3 regions of the Desulfosarcina variabilis str. Montpellier genome follow, and region 3 is predicted to be linked to each of the others. Evidence: riboswitches for the same ligand, from Rfam matches in the RefSeq annotation. Region 3 holds a riboswitch; each other region holds the start of a gene.

What was found. A riboswitch is a leader RNA that binds a small molecule or an ion and turns the genes downstream of it on or off. The one in region 3 is predicted to bind cobalamin.
Region 1: it holds a riboswitch for cobalamin, as region 3 does, so the genes downstream of both, acsC (acetyl-CoA decarbonylase/synthase complex subunit gamma) here and Dvar_RS07595 (hypothetical protein) in region 3, are expected to answer to the same signal.
Region 2: it holds a riboswitch for cobalamin, as region 3 does, so the genes downstream of both, Dvar_RS32450 (helix-turn-helix transcriptional regulator) here and Dvar_RS07595 (hypothetical protein) in region 3, are expected to answer to the same signal.

The regions. Positions count from the first base shown of each region.
Region 1 is NZ_CP159846.1:5,420,758-5,426,198, forward strand. Features, by position in the region: gene Dvar_RS24470 (TonB-dependent receptor plug domain-containing protein) at 1-636, opposite strand, end outside; gene Dvar_RS24475 (hypothetical protein) at 554-727, opposite strand; gene Dvar_RS24480 (ABC transporter substrate-binding protein) at 802-1,953, opposite strand; gene acsC (acetyl-CoA decarbonylase/synthase complex subunit gamma) at 2,058-3,449, opposite strand; cobalamin riboswitch at 3,671-3,882, opposite strand; gene mltG (endolytic transglycosylase MltG) at 4,065-5,078, shown strand; gene cbiD (cobalt-precorrin-5B (C(1))-methyltransferase CbiD) at 5,075-5,441, shown strand, end outside.
Region 2 is NZ_CP159846.1:7,180,061-7,185,501, reverse strand. Features, by position in the region: gene Dvar_RS32460 (TonB-dependent receptor) at 1-304, shown strand, start outside; gene Dvar_RS32455 (methyltransferase) at 325-1,338, shown strand; cobalamin riboswitch at 1,590-1,796, shown strand; gene Dvar_RS32450 (helix-turn-helix transcriptional regulator) at 1,908-2,900, shown strand; gene Dvar_RS32445 (TonB-dependent receptor) at 3,087-5,147, shown strand; gene Dvar_RS32440 (ABC transporter ATP-binding protein) at 5,214-5,441, shown strand, end outside.
Region 3 is NZ_CP159846.1:1,701,733-1,707,173, forward strand. Features, by position in the region: gene Dvar_RS07565 (hypothetical protein) at 1-181, opposite strand, end outside; gene Dvar_RS07570 (hypothetical protein) at 268-594, opposite strand; gene Dvar_RS07575 (DNA methylase) at 822-1,397, opposite strand; gene Dvar_RS07580 (hypothetical protein) at 1,402-1,767, opposite strand; gene Dvar_RS07585 (hypothetical protein) at 1,889-2,125, opposite strand; gene Dvar_RS07590 (DUF1007 family protein) at 2,911-3,081, shown strand; cobalamin riboswitch at 3,183-3,369, shown strand; gene Dvar_RS07595 (hypothetical protein) at 3,639-3,941, shown strand; gene Dvar_RS07600 (transposase) at 4,851-4,946, opposite strand; gene mdh (malate dehydrogenase) at 5,267-5,441, shown strand, end outside.

The DNA.
Region 1 (5,441 bases), 3.7 Mb from region 3:
GATGTTGACGACACCACCCATGGCGCTGGAACCGTACAAGACGCTCTTGGCGACGCGAACCACTTCTATGCGCTCGATATTGTCCGTCCGCAGATTGGCAATGGAAAGCGCGTTGGTCGTCGAGCTGGGATCCTGCACCCGAACACCGTCGATCATGACAATGGTTTGGCCATTTCCGGCGCCGCGGATATAGAAATAGTCTGCACCGCCGGGGGGGCCGTAGGTGTTGATGACAACACCGGGCACGTCATTCAACACTTCGACAACGGTTTGCTGTAAATTGTCAATATCATTCCCATTTGAGGCCAGGGTAACCGCATTTGGAATTTCTTTTCTATTTTTTGATGATGACCCGACTTCAAAGCCAGGGCAGGTACAGGGGCCTGCCCCTACGACCCGATCAACTGCATATTTGCAATTATTTTTGTTTGTTACAACCAGATTAATTTTTAGCCTATTTTTACTATCATGTGAGTCGGCATGGAATATTATAAATGCGGTTAGCCTGCATTTGAGGCCATGCCATTCATGGATTTTGGGAAACGGATAATCCTCAAAAAGACCAGAGACGTATTTTCTCAGTATCATTGATGGTCGCCTGACCATAAGCGATATCATCGAAATCAGAGGGGTCATGACGTTCAGCAGGCGCGCAGCCAAACGCAACCAACAGCACCAAGACGACCGCCCAAAACCCCAAAACGGGATAAGTCCGTTGATTGTCCATCCTGTTTTCCTCTCTCATCTTTTTCACAGGTTAAGTGCAAAGCGCGGCTGTTGGTATTAAAAATTATCCCCCAATCACTTCTCCGGAAGCTTGAAAAAATGCCTTGGCCGATGACCAGGGAACAATTTGGGATGAAAAATAGCGGCCAAATCCGCGATGATCTCATCGGTTTTGTCTATGGATTCCCAATACCATGGCATGGAGCACCAGACATTGCCATCTCTTACCGACTTGATGTCAGCCAGCATGTCGTCTCGGGTAACCAAGGTTTCTATGGAGGAGATGCCGTAGGCTGGAGAGGTTTCCAGTATATAGACATTGGCATGTTTGGCCCGCACATAGAATTCCTCCAGCGTAATATTGCCGTACCCGCCCATATAGCCTTTAAGGTCCAGGTCCTGAAAAATATAGTCTCCCCCACCGATAGCAATCATGTTGGCTGTCACTGATTTCGCACTCGGTACATGGACCTTGCCATCGAATACCCCACCGGCCATGACCCGGGGATGGGTATGGGCCGCCGCACATCGTGCAGATACGGCGGCAATTTTTTTTGCGGCACGATTAAACACCTGTTGGGCATCGTCTTCCCGGTCATAAAAAGCAGCGACAAACTTGATCCATTCCAAACGTCCCAGCGGATGGGCCTCTTCGAAACAATCGATAATGGCAACGGGAATATTCAATTCATCGAGCTTGTGAATCAGCTTTTTATTCCAATTACCGGCAAAGAAAACGTCCGGGCTGAGCACTTTCAATCGCTCGTAGTCCATGGGGCCATCACAACCTAATTTTATGACTTCTCCTTTGGCAATCTTCTTTTTCAGGTCGTCCATATAACAAATGTCCATCCGCACACCAACGCCAACAATACTCTCCAATACATCCAGGGGCCTTAACAACGCAGCGTAAACAGCCGACTCCAATGCCACGCGGTTGACGGGAATCGTGATTGTGGGCAAATTCCGGTAGGCAGACGGGATTGGCTTTCCCCTGGGCGCCAGGAGCAATGATCGCCCCGCGCCGTCGGTCACTTTTCTAAAACCGTCTTCAAGGTGGCCCATCCTGAACAAGCCGGCATGCTGGACGGGCAAACGATCGGCCGCCCAGCCGTCAACACAGCTTGTTGAAATAAGGATAGAGAAAAAAACAATCAGCGTAACGTAACCGATAATCCTGTTAAACGTTCCGGCAGCGCATCCTTTTCCGCAATCCGCTCTATTCATCAAAATACCTTATCATTCTCTCGTATTCGTTTTTAAACAGCCGTATCGTTGCCCCATTCTTTAGACGACCGCCAATTGAAAGTGACGATGCCTTTTCAACTTTTTCAGGCGATTTTCCTTTCCCTCAACTCCTCGGCCAGTTCCGGCAAAAAGCCCGAAAGGTGGACGGCTTCACCAGGACCGACGACGATCTCCCACTCCGGCAGGGCGTTTTCCAGTTGGGCCTTGAACTCGGCGTTGCGGGCGGAAATCACCAGTGTTCGATGGTCCACCCGTTCCTCCAGCTTGCATTTCTTGACGAACCGGACCGTGTTTTCGGCAACGAATTTTCCCTTGTGGGTGCTGTGTAGACAATGGTGGCACCAACACATGACATCCGGCTCGGTGATCCGCTCGAAGCAGAGAAAAACCGGTATACGCGAGACCTCCGCCGCCAGGGAGAGATTGTAATAGGTCAAGGCCCAGGACGATGCAAGGATTAGCGGTGCATGACGATCCGGCTCACCGATTGCGTATACGCCCTCGGGGGTCATCATCGGCTCCTGGGGATCACTGAAAAGCGCCATGCGCTCCATGAGCAGCGGATAAAGACTTTCTCCCTGAAGATCGGAAAGCACCACGATACCGGCGTATTTGGCGATAAATGTAGCTGCGATCAGCGTTTCCATGGATAGGTCGTTGGTCATCTCACAGGGAAAGGTGATGGTCGGATAACTCAAGGTACCGATGGCTTGATGGATGGCCGCACGGCGGATGTGGATCTGGTCGGCGAACGCCTCTTTAAGTGTCCGTACGCCGGGATCCATAACGATCTCTTTCACACCGGCATCCGTTAGCCGCCCGGATAGCTCGCCCAGTTCGGCAAGCCCTTTGGCCTTCGCGACCAGTGGACAGGCGTGTTTGACGGCCAGCTCGGCCATGGATTCGGCATTGTCCGCTGTTGCCGCATAGATCAGGGGTTTCGATTCGGCGCAGCAGGCCAGACCGGCGGCCATGACCACGGGATCATCGCTCATCAGAATCAGCCTGGCATCACTACACCGGGTAATTTTTTCAATCAGCGCGACGAATTTATCAGGATCCTTGGATTGGCCATCGATAGCCAGCAAGTCCGCGCCCAAAAGGCACCCCATACGCTGATAACGAAGTTCACCAAACCGCTTCAGCCGGTCCTTTACGTCAGCGTCGGCCATGGTGTCAGCTATTCGCATGGCCAGACCGGTCGGATTGTTGAACCGCTTGTCATGCCGGAACATGACGGACTCGCCGCCGATTTTAAAAGCCAAGTCACCCCTGCCAATGGTAACCGGCCTGATCGGCGGTGCCTCGGCCTGAGCCAGCTTTTCTTTAACCGCATCCGAAACATACGGACAGGCGGAAAGCTCGATTTTGTCCGCCGCCAGACTCATGGCGAAAGCGATACAAGTGGCCAGTCCGCACTCCCGACAATTGGTCTTGGGCAATAGTTTGTAGATGTCCATTCCTGACAGTGCCATGTTGAACTCCTCTCCTTTTTGATGAACTTCTGTTCATCGTTAACTTGAACGACCATCGTTACCCAATGGATCGTTGCCACGATCCTAAAGATGTCGCTTTGAGGTGTTCACCGGCGGACCCGCCTAACTAAAAATCCCCGTGCCCAAAATGGACACGGGGATTTCCGTTTTTTATCCCTGGCAATGGTATTGATGCCGCAGCCCCCTGAATCCCGAGAGTCTGTACAGCGATCATCACAGGCAGGTCTTCTGGCTTCACTTTCCTTTCTGGCGGCCTTCCCGTTCGATAAACAGTGGCCTTACTTGACTTGCCAAAAAGCGTGCCTTTCAGTATAGCCCTCAAAAGCACGTGTGTTACAGCGGCGGGTCCGCTCCCGATTCGCACGGGATTCCCTATTATCTCCGGTGGAGCACCTGTGAGCAATATCTTAAAACAACGATTTGTCTATTAGAAAGGCAGCGGCGGCATGTCAATACAAAAATCGGTTTTCTGTATCAAGGATCTTAATCCAATGGCTGATTCTGATCGGTGACTTGTGCTTTGACAAGCCTCGATGACATGCCTTATGTTTTATGGATTCGGGGCTCACGTTACCCAAAAAGGCAGAAAAAGGTATGGTAAAAAAACTGGTTATCGCATGCATGGTCCTTATTATCATGGCGCTTTGCGGCGTGGGACTGTCGTACCACCATCTCATGTCATGGGCCGATCAGTCTGGGGCAGCACCGGGGAAAGAGAAATTGTTTACCATCCCCACAGGCCAGGGGCTGAGGCAAACGGCGCGGGTGCTGGAGCAGGAAGGGCTGATCTCCAATGCTCTGCGGTTTACCATTTTCGTCCGGCTTGAAAAACAGGACAAACGGCTTCAGGCGGGGGAATATTTTCTCTCCACCGCGATGACACCAAGGCAGATTCTGGGGCAATTGGTCAAAGGGCGGGTTCACCTTTACCGCGTTACCGTTCCCGAAGGATTCAACCTGGTCCAGATCGCTAGCGCTGTTGCCGCTGCCGGACTGGCCCCGGAAGCGGAGTTTCTCGCCGCCACCCGTAATCCGCAGGTTGCCAAAGACCTGGGGATTGACGCCGATACATTGGAAGGCTATCTGTTCCCGGACACCTATTACTTTCCCAGCGGGATGCACAGCAAAACCATCATCGCCACCATGGTCAAACAGTTTCAAAGCGCCTTTTCCACGGAATGGGCAACCCGGGCCAAAGAGATGGGCATGAGCGTGCATGAGGTGGTAACCCTGGCCTCGATCATCGAAAAAGAAACCGGCGCCCCTGAAGAACGCCCGTTGATCTCTTCGGTCTTTCACAATCGTTTAGAAAAAGGAATGCGTCTTGAAACCGACCCCACGGTGATTTACGGGATTCCCGATTTTGACGGCAATATCAAGCGCCGCCACCTTGAAACCTATACCCCTTACAATACCTATAAGATAAAAGGCCTGCCTCCCGGCCCGATTGCCAGCCCGGGCAAAGCAGCCATGCAGGCAGCCCTTTACCCGGCCCAAAGCGACTATCTTTACTTCGTTTCCAAAAAAGACGGCACGCACCAGTTTTCGGCCACCATCAAAGAACACAACGCCGCTGTGCGCAAGTACCAACTAAGGAAAAGACGGTGAAAAAGCCACCTGAAAAACTCCGCTCCGGGTTTACCACGGGCGCCGCGGCAGCTGCTGCCGCCAAGGCCGGACTTCTATTTTTACTCACCGGCCAGACGCCGGCATCGGTAACCATCCGGTTTCTGACTGGTGAGCCGATCCGTATCGCCGTGCATGGCTGCACGCAAGTTTCCCCGAATAAGGCCCGTGTAACGATCATCAAGGATGCCGGCGATGATCCCGATATCACCCACAAGGCTGAAATTGGGGCTGAAGTAACGCTGGATGATACGGCCTCCCCTGGCACGCGTCATATCACCGGCGGGATCGGTGTCGGTGTGGTCACCAAGCCCGGCCTTGAAATTCCGCCGGGCCAGGCAGCCA
Region 2 (5,441 bases), 4.2 Mb from region 3:
TCCCTATGCCCCGGAATACACCTTCAACATCGGTGTCCAGTACCGTTTCCAAAGCGGCCTGTATGCCAGGGCCGATCTGATCGGCTGCGGAGAGATGTATCTGGACCGGGCCAACCAGTACAAAAGGGATGCCTATGAGCTCGTCAACGCCCGGATCGGATACGAAACCGAGCATCTTGACGTTTACCTGTACGGCAAGAACATCTTTGACGAGGAATACAATTCTTATGGCTACTATGATGGATACTATATCATCTACAGCGATCCGGGAGAAGTTGGGTTGCAGGTGACCTGTCGTTTTTAAACAACAATGAAAGGATTATCATGAAGAAACTACCTGAACTAAATTTGCAGATCGATTCACTGTTCGATATCGCCAACGGCCACACCAAGTCCCAATTACTGCTTGCGGCCATTGAGTTGAAAGTATTTGACTACCTGTCCACGCCGCAATCCGCCGAGGCAGTGGCCGACAAATTGGACACGCATCCAGAGTACACCCGTTTTTTGCTCGACGGTCTCACCGCATTGAACCTGGTGTTTAAAAAAGATGGTTGCTATCACAACTGCCCGGATACGCAGGTGACGCTTCACAGCCAGAGCCCGGCCTACCTGGGCAAGATGTTTTCCATGATGGACCAGATGTCCTCATCCATCATGGCGGATATCGGCCAGCGGTTACGCTCCGGGCCTTCAGATGAGCCAGTCGATTTAGGCAACGAAGCCATCTGGGCGGCCCATGCCCGCTCCATGGCCAACTACCAGCGGAGTGGCGCGGCCCAACAAATGGCCACCAGGATCGCGCAGATTGAGGGCTTCGAATCTTTTGAGAAAATGCTGGATCTAGGGGGCGGGCCAGGGCTTTACTGCCTGGCCATGGTAGCCGAACATCCCAACATGAGAGGGGTTATTTTTGATCAACCGGCGGTAACCCAGGTGGCCGAGGAATTCATCGCCGAGTACGAGATGGCGGATCGGGTGACGACCATGGGCGGTGATTATTTAAACGACCCGATTGGCGAAGGCTACGATCTGATCTGGGCCAGTGCGACGCTCAATTTCGCGCGTGCCGGACTGGACGCGATGATCGAGAAAATCCATCATGCCCTGAAACCGGGCGGCGTATTCGTCAGCCACGCGGATGGGCTCACGCAAGAGCGTACCCAGCCTGCGGCCTATGTCCTGGGAAGCATGGCCTGGATGTTCTCGGGGCAGGATATCATGTTCAACAGCGGTGAAATCGCCGAGGCGATGAAGCGTGCCGGTTTTGCATCCGTGGAGAGCGCGACGGTCGAGACCCCCATGATGCCCATGGAACTGGATATTGCCAGGAAATAAAAACCTAAGCTGGGCGATTGTCGAGCTTGCCGCAGATACAAGGCAGGTGGCTTTCCGCTATAGTCGCCTATGCGGGAAGCCACCTAACGCGGTAGATGCGGTAAGATCGGCAATCCCAACGGGTTTCAAATTTATGAGGAAAAACTTCGAAATACACAATAAAATTTACACAGTCTGTAATTCGAAGAAATTTGAAACGCCCAGTTTAGGAAAACGATTGACATGGTACAATCTGAGATGCTTTAAACAACATCGTTTGTTAATTCGCAGGCGTTCGCAAGGACCTATGAGGGAATCCCGTTAAAGTCGGGAGCGGACCCGCCGCTGTAACACATATGCTTTGACTGGTTCAAAGCGGGCATCCTGGCAATGCGTGTCACTGTTCGGCAATGCTCGAATGGGAAGGCCGCCGGGATGGATGTGAAGCCAGAAGACCTGCCTGCGGATCGGCTTGTAATCGCTCCCGGGTAAGGAGTCAATTCAGCCTGTCGTTGTGCCGTCAGGGATTGAACACGGAATCCCCGTTTCCACTGTGGAAGCGGGGATTTTTATTTTGAGGACATGTTATTATGCACCAAATTACCATAAAAGCGATAAACGGATATGAAATGGATCTGTCCGGCGGTGTTTGGTCCGATTTTACGGGGTCTGGGGAAGCATGCTGGCAATTACCGGAGATGATCGGTACAGGCATCATCAAACAAATAGAATTCCGTCCGGGATTTTGTCTGTTTATCGCTGACTATCAGGTGAAACAGGATTGTGTGTGGCAGGTCACCTGCAATCGGCCCGGGTTTGGATTCGGATTTTGCGTTTCCGGTCGAATGCAAGGCCGTTGTGTGGGAATGGACCGGTCCGTGACAACATGTGGAGGTGAGTGCCCGCTGTTTTATTTTCCTTGCCAGTCCGGCACCGTCGTGGATGGCGAGGATACGCGTAGAATTTCTTTTTCGATCATTATCGAGCCCAACGTGTTTAACACGCTTGTGGGGGGCGATTGTGAACATTTTCCGAGCGCATTCAGATCAATTGCGGATGGATCCAGGGACTCCTGGTATTATCAACCCGGCGCCATTACACCGGAAATCCACACTGCCGTCGAATCCATCCTGCGCTGCCCGCTCACCGGGCCTACCCGCCGGCTGTTTCTCGAGAGCAGAACGCTGGAATTGATTGCCTGCCGGTTGAAGCAGATTGACCGGCGCTCACAGACGCCTCTGGATGTCGGTGGTAGCACCTTGGTGGACATCGAAAAGATCCATCAGGCTGCATCGCTTTTAGCCGAAGATATGCAAAACCCGCCAACGCTGTTTGACCTTGCCCGATCCGTTGGAATGTCACACGCCAAAATGAACCGTGGGTTTCATCAAGTGTTCGATACCACCGCTTTTGGGTATCTGAGAAAGATAAGAATGCAGCAGGCAAAGCAGCTGCTGGAATCCCGTCAGGTGAACGTCACGGAGGCGGCCTTTGAGGTGGGATACAACAGCCTGTCCTCCTTTTCCAGGGCGTTTCGCAATCAATTCGGCATGAATCCTCATCAGTGCATTGTTAATGCTTAGTAAACATCTGAATTTTCAATTCCCTTTTTATCATTCATTTCGGACAAATAAAAAATCAAATGGGATTCGCAGACCAAACCCTTTCCGGTGTAAGAGCACGGGGTTGTCACGCTAATTGACCACCGGCTCGGCAAGCCTTTGTGGTCTGGGCCCATTTCATTGCATGGGCAAGGAACAGGAGGGGGGATGAAAAATCTGAGTGGCTGGATAATGGGAGGACTTTTGCTGGTTTGCTGTATTGCGACATCGGGTATTGCCGGGGAGCAAACGGATGTCAGTTTGGAAACGATGACGGTTACGGCCCAGAAGCAGGAGGAAAACGTTCAGGACGTGCCGATGAGCATATCCGTGTTCGGCGAGCAGGACATCGAGGACAGGAAAATCCAATCAATCAGCGAAATTGCGGATTTCGTGCCCAATTTTATGGTGTTCAATGAAGGTGGACCGGGCATCAATACACCATCCATGCGGGGGATTCATGCACCGTTTCTCTCCTATACGACGTCGGTCGGGCTTTTCATCGACGGCGTACCGGTTTTGTCGGCATTCGGATATGAAGATGCACTGCTCGATATAGCGCGCATAGAAGTTCTCAGGGGACCGCAGGGCACCCTGTATGGTAAAAACACGGAAGCCGGTGTCGTCAATATTATCACCGCACAGCCTGACAACCAGTTCCAGGGGAGAGTCAGCGGTGAATTGGGTCGGATGCTATCCGCTGAAGCCGGGGATAAGCTAAAAAAAGACATCTCGTTCAATGTGTGTGGCCCGATACAAAAGGATAGACTCTTTCTGGGCCTGGCCGGGCAATTTTATCAACGCGATGGATATATCGAGAACATAACCGCCGGCGATACCGCCGATGACAGAGAACACTGGTCGGGTAAGGCCCATCTTCGATGGACACCGATGGATCAACTGGATATCTCATTGATTGCTACGATGCTTGAACATGACGACGGATCGATAAATATGAGTTTGGGGGAATACGGCGCGGCCATGTACGGGGTTTCCATTCCTGGGGATCGCAAAGTTGAATCCAATCTTGATGGAACGCTCACACCACGTGAAAATTCGCAAGCGCTAAAAATTAAATATGATATCAACAACTCGTTTACATTGACGTCGATTACCACAAGAAGAGCGTACAATGATAAAGCCGATGGCGATTTAGATTTCACCAGCCAGACGCTATCCCATGTCGTAAAAGATCATGAATTAAAGGCCATGGCCCAGGAGCTGAGGCTGAACTATGCCTCGACGCAATTAAAAGGGCTGTTCGGCCTTTATTATGACAATGACTATAAAAATCTGAAAACCGAGATCAAATCGGATTATCCAAGCATAGCCAGTGTCACCGACAGGGATATTGAAGGGGACACCTACGCCGCCTTTGCCAATGTTACCTATGGACTGACCCGGCACCTCAATTTGATTGCCGGCTTGCGCTATGAACAGCAGGATCAGGAATTTGAAGATAATCTCGACGATAGACAATTCGACGATTCCTGGGATGCCGTTACACCCAAAATAGGCGTGGAATACCATTTTGCCCCCGAGATCCTGACCTATGCAAGCGCGTCAAAAGGGTATCGTTCCGGTGGATTCAACGCGTCGGCACCAAACGATTCTCCATACTACAGCTATGATGAAGAGGAGTTGTGGTCCTATGAAATCGGAATCAAAAACATGTTGCTGGACAACCGAATCATTCTCAACGGCGCGGTTTATTATATGGACATCAGCGATATGCAGGTCAATGATGCCGTCTCGCCAACCCTATCTTACCTGACCAATGCCGCAAAGGCCACGGGGAAGGGGGTTGAGGTGGATGCAGTGGTCAGGGTAACCGAAGGACTGAGCCTCATGGGCAGTTTTGGGTATACGGATTTGGAATTCGATGACTTCTCCGATGAGCTGGGTAATTACGAGGGCAATCGGAATACCTATACGCCGGACTATACCTATACCATCGGTGCGCAATACCGGAATTCTATCGGCTTATACTTCAGAGCGGACTTGATCGGCTATGGCAAGATGTATTTCGACCGGGCAAATGAGTATTCACGGGATGCCTATCAACTCGTCAATGCCAAAATCGGCTACGAAACCGAACGCTTCGATGTCTATCTCTATGGTAAAAACGTTTTTGACGAGGAATACAATTCCTATGGTTATTGGGGCGGATTTTACACGATCTACAGCGATCCGGGAGAGGTTGGTCTGCAAGTGAACTGGCGGTTTTAAATGCCCAATGGCGGTGGCGGAACTGAGATGCCCATACCCGATGAAAGAAACAGCCAAGGGATGATTATGCAAGAAGCAATACGAAAACCGAACGGGATACTGGATTTTGCCGCCCCTTACCGGGGCAGACTGATTGTCTCCGTATGCGAGCTATTGCTCAGCGGCGTGGCAAATATGGCGGCCTATCTTGTGGTTGCCCATATCTTTACGAGACTATTTGCCAACGCCCCTTTACCCACAGGCTATATGGTTACCGTGGCAGCACTTGTTCTTGTTTTTTTGCTCGTAAAAACC
Region 3 (5,441 bases):
ATGACTCCAGATGTGCTTTGTCCTTGGGCGCATGGATGCGTGAGAAGTCCGGTTGCAGATAAAACCCGCCTGGCAATGAAAACTTGATGTTCAGTTCGTTGATGGGGCGTTTCAGGTTGACAAAACCCTTTGCATTGTCCGGTCTCAGCCGTATCTTTTTTTGCGGGAAAGGGGTGCTCACCAAAAATTTACTCGAACAGGTCCACCGCGTTTAGACTGCTTTCGCTAAAATAGGCTTCAAGCACGAGCATGAAGCGTGATCCGGTGTCAAAAAAACTCGATCACCTGGGGCTTGGCCCAGGCGCCCTTGCCCCAGCGAATCTTTAAATAGCGAAATTTGCACCCGTCCATCTGAATCAAGTCGAAAACCGGTTCGTCCTGAAAGCAGACGCCGGGATCCGCCTCTTCCTCGAAGTCCGGTTTTTCCAGATAGACCTTGAGGTGGGCTTGCCTGGCAAAACGCCTTAAAGCGCCAAGTGAAATTTTGCGGTTGAACTCTTGTTCGAGCCAGGCGTGGTAATTTTTGATGGTTCGTCCATGGCGGGTGATAAATACAAAACGATCGTCCAATGGATCGCTGGAGGCCTTGACCATCTCGATGAAGCGTTTTTTGGATTTTTTCGGTTAAGACCCGGCGGCGGCCGCTGCACTTTCTGCCTTCCATGATGCCTTGGCTGGCAAGCAGCAGTGGTTTGGGAATGACGCCGGTCTTACGGTACTGATCCATGTAATATTTTTTGGCCCTGCGTTTGGCGCTGCCGGTCTTGTCCATGATCTTTTTGTGCAGCAAGATCAGAAAACGTTCGTCCATGGGCAGCCGTTCAAAGTCTTTGTCTTTCATGATGTATGATTTTCTCTTTCATCACTTTCAGCCAGAATAAAGCAGTTTGTCTGGAGGTCGTTTGCCAATCGTCGTTTTGCGCCGACCGAATCTGTTCCAGCATGGCCATTACAGCCGCTTTATAGTCAGCGCTGATGATATCGACCATGGGCGCATTCGCTTTTTTGACGGGCTTGTTTTTTGAGGCTTGGTAGGCCAACTTTCGAATATTTTTGGCCGTAAGCGCCATGCCGGATGCGATAAATGCACGCCAAATATTGCGTTGATCCTCTTTTGTAAAACGCGCTAAGACCCTGGCTTGGTATTCATTTTCCGGAAGGATGCCGTCGCCAATTGGGGACAAATTGTCGATGACATTTGCGGCCTTAATCAGGCGATATGCCTGGGATCGGGCCATATCCCATCGTTGTTTGACATAGGCTTCAAACGACTCGAACAGCAAATCGCGAAATAATCGATCGTCACGAATCTGCTTTAATGCCTTACCGGTTTGGTAAAAATGGTGTTGATTGGCAGCGATGATATCTTCCAATTGGATGAGTCGATTATCAGCCATCTGTTTACCCGATGCTCATCCGTTTCCCGATATCGCCCAGCAGTTGATTCAATTTTAGCCGCTGGTCTGTAGGTGTATCCGGTGTGTCAGGCAAAAGGGTATGCAAATATTTAACGCTGTCAACGAATCCAAGACCTTTCACGGTCATGACCAAATCAATCGGGTTGAAGTTTTTCTCGCAAAGAAAGCACCTGGCAAGATTGGTCTTGGGGTTGGTCGCGGTTTGAAATTCATTGCACAGCGGGCATAGGAACCGGAAAATACCTTCGATCACTTTAGATGGAATATGAAGCTGTTCTTTGATCAGCCAGTCAACCGGGATTCGATTGCGCAGTTGAAACAGCTCTCCCCCTGTAAACCGTCGTTTCATGATAATGCCTCCTTATCTGCGTGAAAAATTCTGTGAAAAAGATCTTACCCATAGCCACGGCGAGGAAAATGGCTGACAATTTCACCTGTTCGACCGCAAAAATGGCAGCGGCATCGAGAACCTATGCGAAAATGTACTGGATTTTCTTCCCGTGACAGGACCGTACCCCATTGCCAAGGGCCTGTAGTAGTATGATCATCCATATTTTTTGAAGGTGGATTGATTTTCCGATGCCGCCGGCGGTTTTCGGCCAAACAGTGGGTCTTTTTGCCTTTTGGGGTTTGACGGTAGCGTCGCTGCGCTTTTCGGCGGGACTGGAGACGACCGGCGATGCGGCATGCATCGCAACAATAAGCATGCCCACGAAAGCAGCGCCGGCACATACAAAAAACGTTTTTGCACCAACGACAGGATATTTGGATCAACTTTAACATCCGGCCTTGAACGTCGCCGGAGTTTAAAGTAATTTACATATTGAACATCCGGCCTTGATACGGAGTTCACCTTGAAAGCCCGGAAGGGATAGTTCCGGGCTTTCTCTTCATTTTCCTGGACCATACGAATGCCCCATTACGGTTTACAATAGAACTGCAGAAAAGACGATTGCCAACGGGAGCTATTACAGCGGGGTAGGCGGGGTACGTTTATTCATTTTTGGGGCGGGGTATCGCTGCGGGATAGTAGAACCAACCGTTACACTTTTGCCGCATAGGCGAGGTAGGCCGTTACACTATTTTTGTCTTAGCATTCGCCCGATATCGGCGTTGCGCGAAAAATTTTATCCTCGGAATATCAACTATATGTACCCCAAGGGCACTTCCTTCGGGCGCCTGTGGTAAAATTTTTCGTACGCCTTGATCTCGACCAAATTTTCCTATTTCTGGACGGACACTAGGTAGTTCGTTGTACCCACCGTGCGGCCACTGTTTCGAATGGCTGACCACACCTGCCCGAACCATGTTCATGTCAACATATACGATGTTGTGCAGTAGATGCTCCCCGGTCTCGACGGCCGTAGCATGATAGTGATCTTCCCAAAAAGCGCCTTTTCTCTTTTTCCTCCGGTTACAGTCTTGCCCCGTTCTTCAATAGCTTCCTATCTCCTCCATTTTCGTATTAAAGTGTCTTCGGAGGTGAAATACTCTGCCGCGACAAAGCCGTACCCACCCCCATTCGTTTATTCTGAAGCGTCTGACGATTCTTTTCGACGAGAAGGGCATGGCCGGTGTTCGCGTATGGTGGAAATGTAATGACATGTTTGCCAGCATGATCATAGAGGCGCATGACAAAAATCGAAACGGCAGATTCGAGTAAGCAGCATAATATAAATGAGATAAGCAGCCAATGACAATGGTGATTGAATCCCAGGCATTTTTTATAAAAACTTGTTCTTGACAATTGTCTTGAATTGGAGCAGTAAATGGTTCATGTAAGGTGCCACAATTGCTTAATAGGGAATCCCGTGCAAATCGGGAGTGGTCCCGCCGCTGTGATCGGTGACGAAATCTGCCACAGCCACTGTCCAGAAAAAATCGGACGGGAAGGAGCAGAGAGTAGGTTGAACCGAAAGCCAGAAGACCTGCCTTGCTGATTACCGACCAGCTGCGGTGTACAGTGATGGGGCGGAATTAACGGGTTGTAAACGGATTCAACTGTCTGCAAGATAATATTTATGTTGATCCAGATGTGGCTTTAGCAATTATCAACCCGCCATAAGCTTCCCTTTTTTATCACACTATCCAAGCGCACCATCCACCATGCTTTTCGGTAATTTCTCCATGATGAACAATATCGTTCAAGAACCATGTTAAGTACTTTGTCTTTAAATATTAGATAATTAATTGTCTATGCCACGACAAAGGAGAATTGCCATGTCCCTGAAATGTCCAGTAAAAATTTATCGGACGGAATCCTACCCTGGCGGAAAATCCAATGCTCCGGTCTATGTTATTCAGGATGGGAAACTCTACCGCACGGTAGATCATGAACTGGGGTGGTCAGAATCTCCTGACTACGCGCTGCGATCGGATGGCCTGGTTTTCCGGACCATCCACCACACATTGGGAACCAGCGATACGCCTGACTTTCGGTTGCAGGAGAAAGGGTGCCTGTATCGTACGGACCATCATCCAAAAGGCGAATCCATGTTTCCGGTATACGAGTTGAGAGACTGACGCTTATACTACCTATTGCCCATCCACGAATAGGAAATTGTAGGCGTACGATGAATGTCATTCAGCGCAACAGGTCCAAGTGCGCCAGGGGTTCGCGCGATTATGTGTGTCCACGCTATCAAAACCCAAGATGGACAGTTATTCCGATGATCCGCCCCTGTGTATCGACTATGATATGGCGCTTTCTGCCGCAGACTTTTTTTACTTGCATTATACATGCTGTTGAATACGGTAATCAGGTTTACTGCTTATCCTGCTTTGAAATGATGAAATCGGGAAAATCGTTCGACCGGTTGCAATGAGAACTTGACATTCCGTATTCGATAAATTAAGAGAAGTAGTGATTAAAAGAAGGTCGAAGCCTTCTTTACTTCGTTCATTCGTAACAATTAAAAAGAACTTGTAATAACAATGTAAGCCATGAAGGTTTCCTTTTTGTAATGGGGGGTTGATTTTGTGGCTTTTTTATTTGAGTAATGCCGAATTTGGTGGTGAAAAAAGAAATTAAAGAATGCAAAAATGAATATGATGAAGAACTCTCCCCAACTTATTTGGATCGATTCCCATAATTACTCGAGAATCGGTGATCCAACGAGCGCTGTCGATTCCTTTGAGGCCCTCAAATCCCTTTTATGATTAACGTTGGTGAGAAATAAAATAGGCTAAAAATGACCGTTTAAATTTAGGAAATAAATTTTTTTTAAAAAAGGTTGGTAGGGAAAGCAGCTCAATCCCCTGCAAGGTATCCAAGCTGCTTTCCCTGTGAAGCCTCCGGTGGTGGAGTGCGCTTCGTCTTTATCCATACAATAAAGGCATAATCCTGTCAATCGCCTCCTTCTTTAAACCCACCAGGCTAACAATATTTAATTTTTTAAGCGAGCGCCCGATTTTTAGCACCTGCATGTAAAATCATGGGTTGATTAACGTTGGTGAGAAATAATAAACGGTTTGCCATGGTGGAAAATCAGAAGGAACCATACGCCATTGACACCCCAACTTGATTATATAACGGAGGTACCCAGCGTCTTAACAGGCTTAAGTAGTGATTAAAAGAAGGTCGAAGCCTTCGTGAAGGGGAGAGGAATGGGGGCTTGCCGGTGGATTGATAAGTGCCCGCGCGACGCCCGTCGTTAAACTTGGATTCATTCCTCCTGAAGCGGATCTATCATTTCCCTGCCACCGATAGACCCCCATTTCTCAACCCCCACCTTGAACTCTGGCGAAAGTGACCTTTTTGCCCTGGTAAGGCATAAGACGCGTAATTGGGTTTTTACCGATCAGTTATTTAAACGTTGAACAATACTCAAACGAAGGAGAACGATCACATGCATCAAAAGGTAACCGTTGTGGGAGCCGGCAATGTGGGCGCCACCGCCGCGCAGCGCCTGGCCGAAAAAGAACTCTGTGACGTGGTGCTAATCGATATTGTCGAAGGCGTTCCTCAGGGAAAAACCCTGGACTTGACCGAGGCCGCGCCCATTGAAAAACATGATGCCAAAC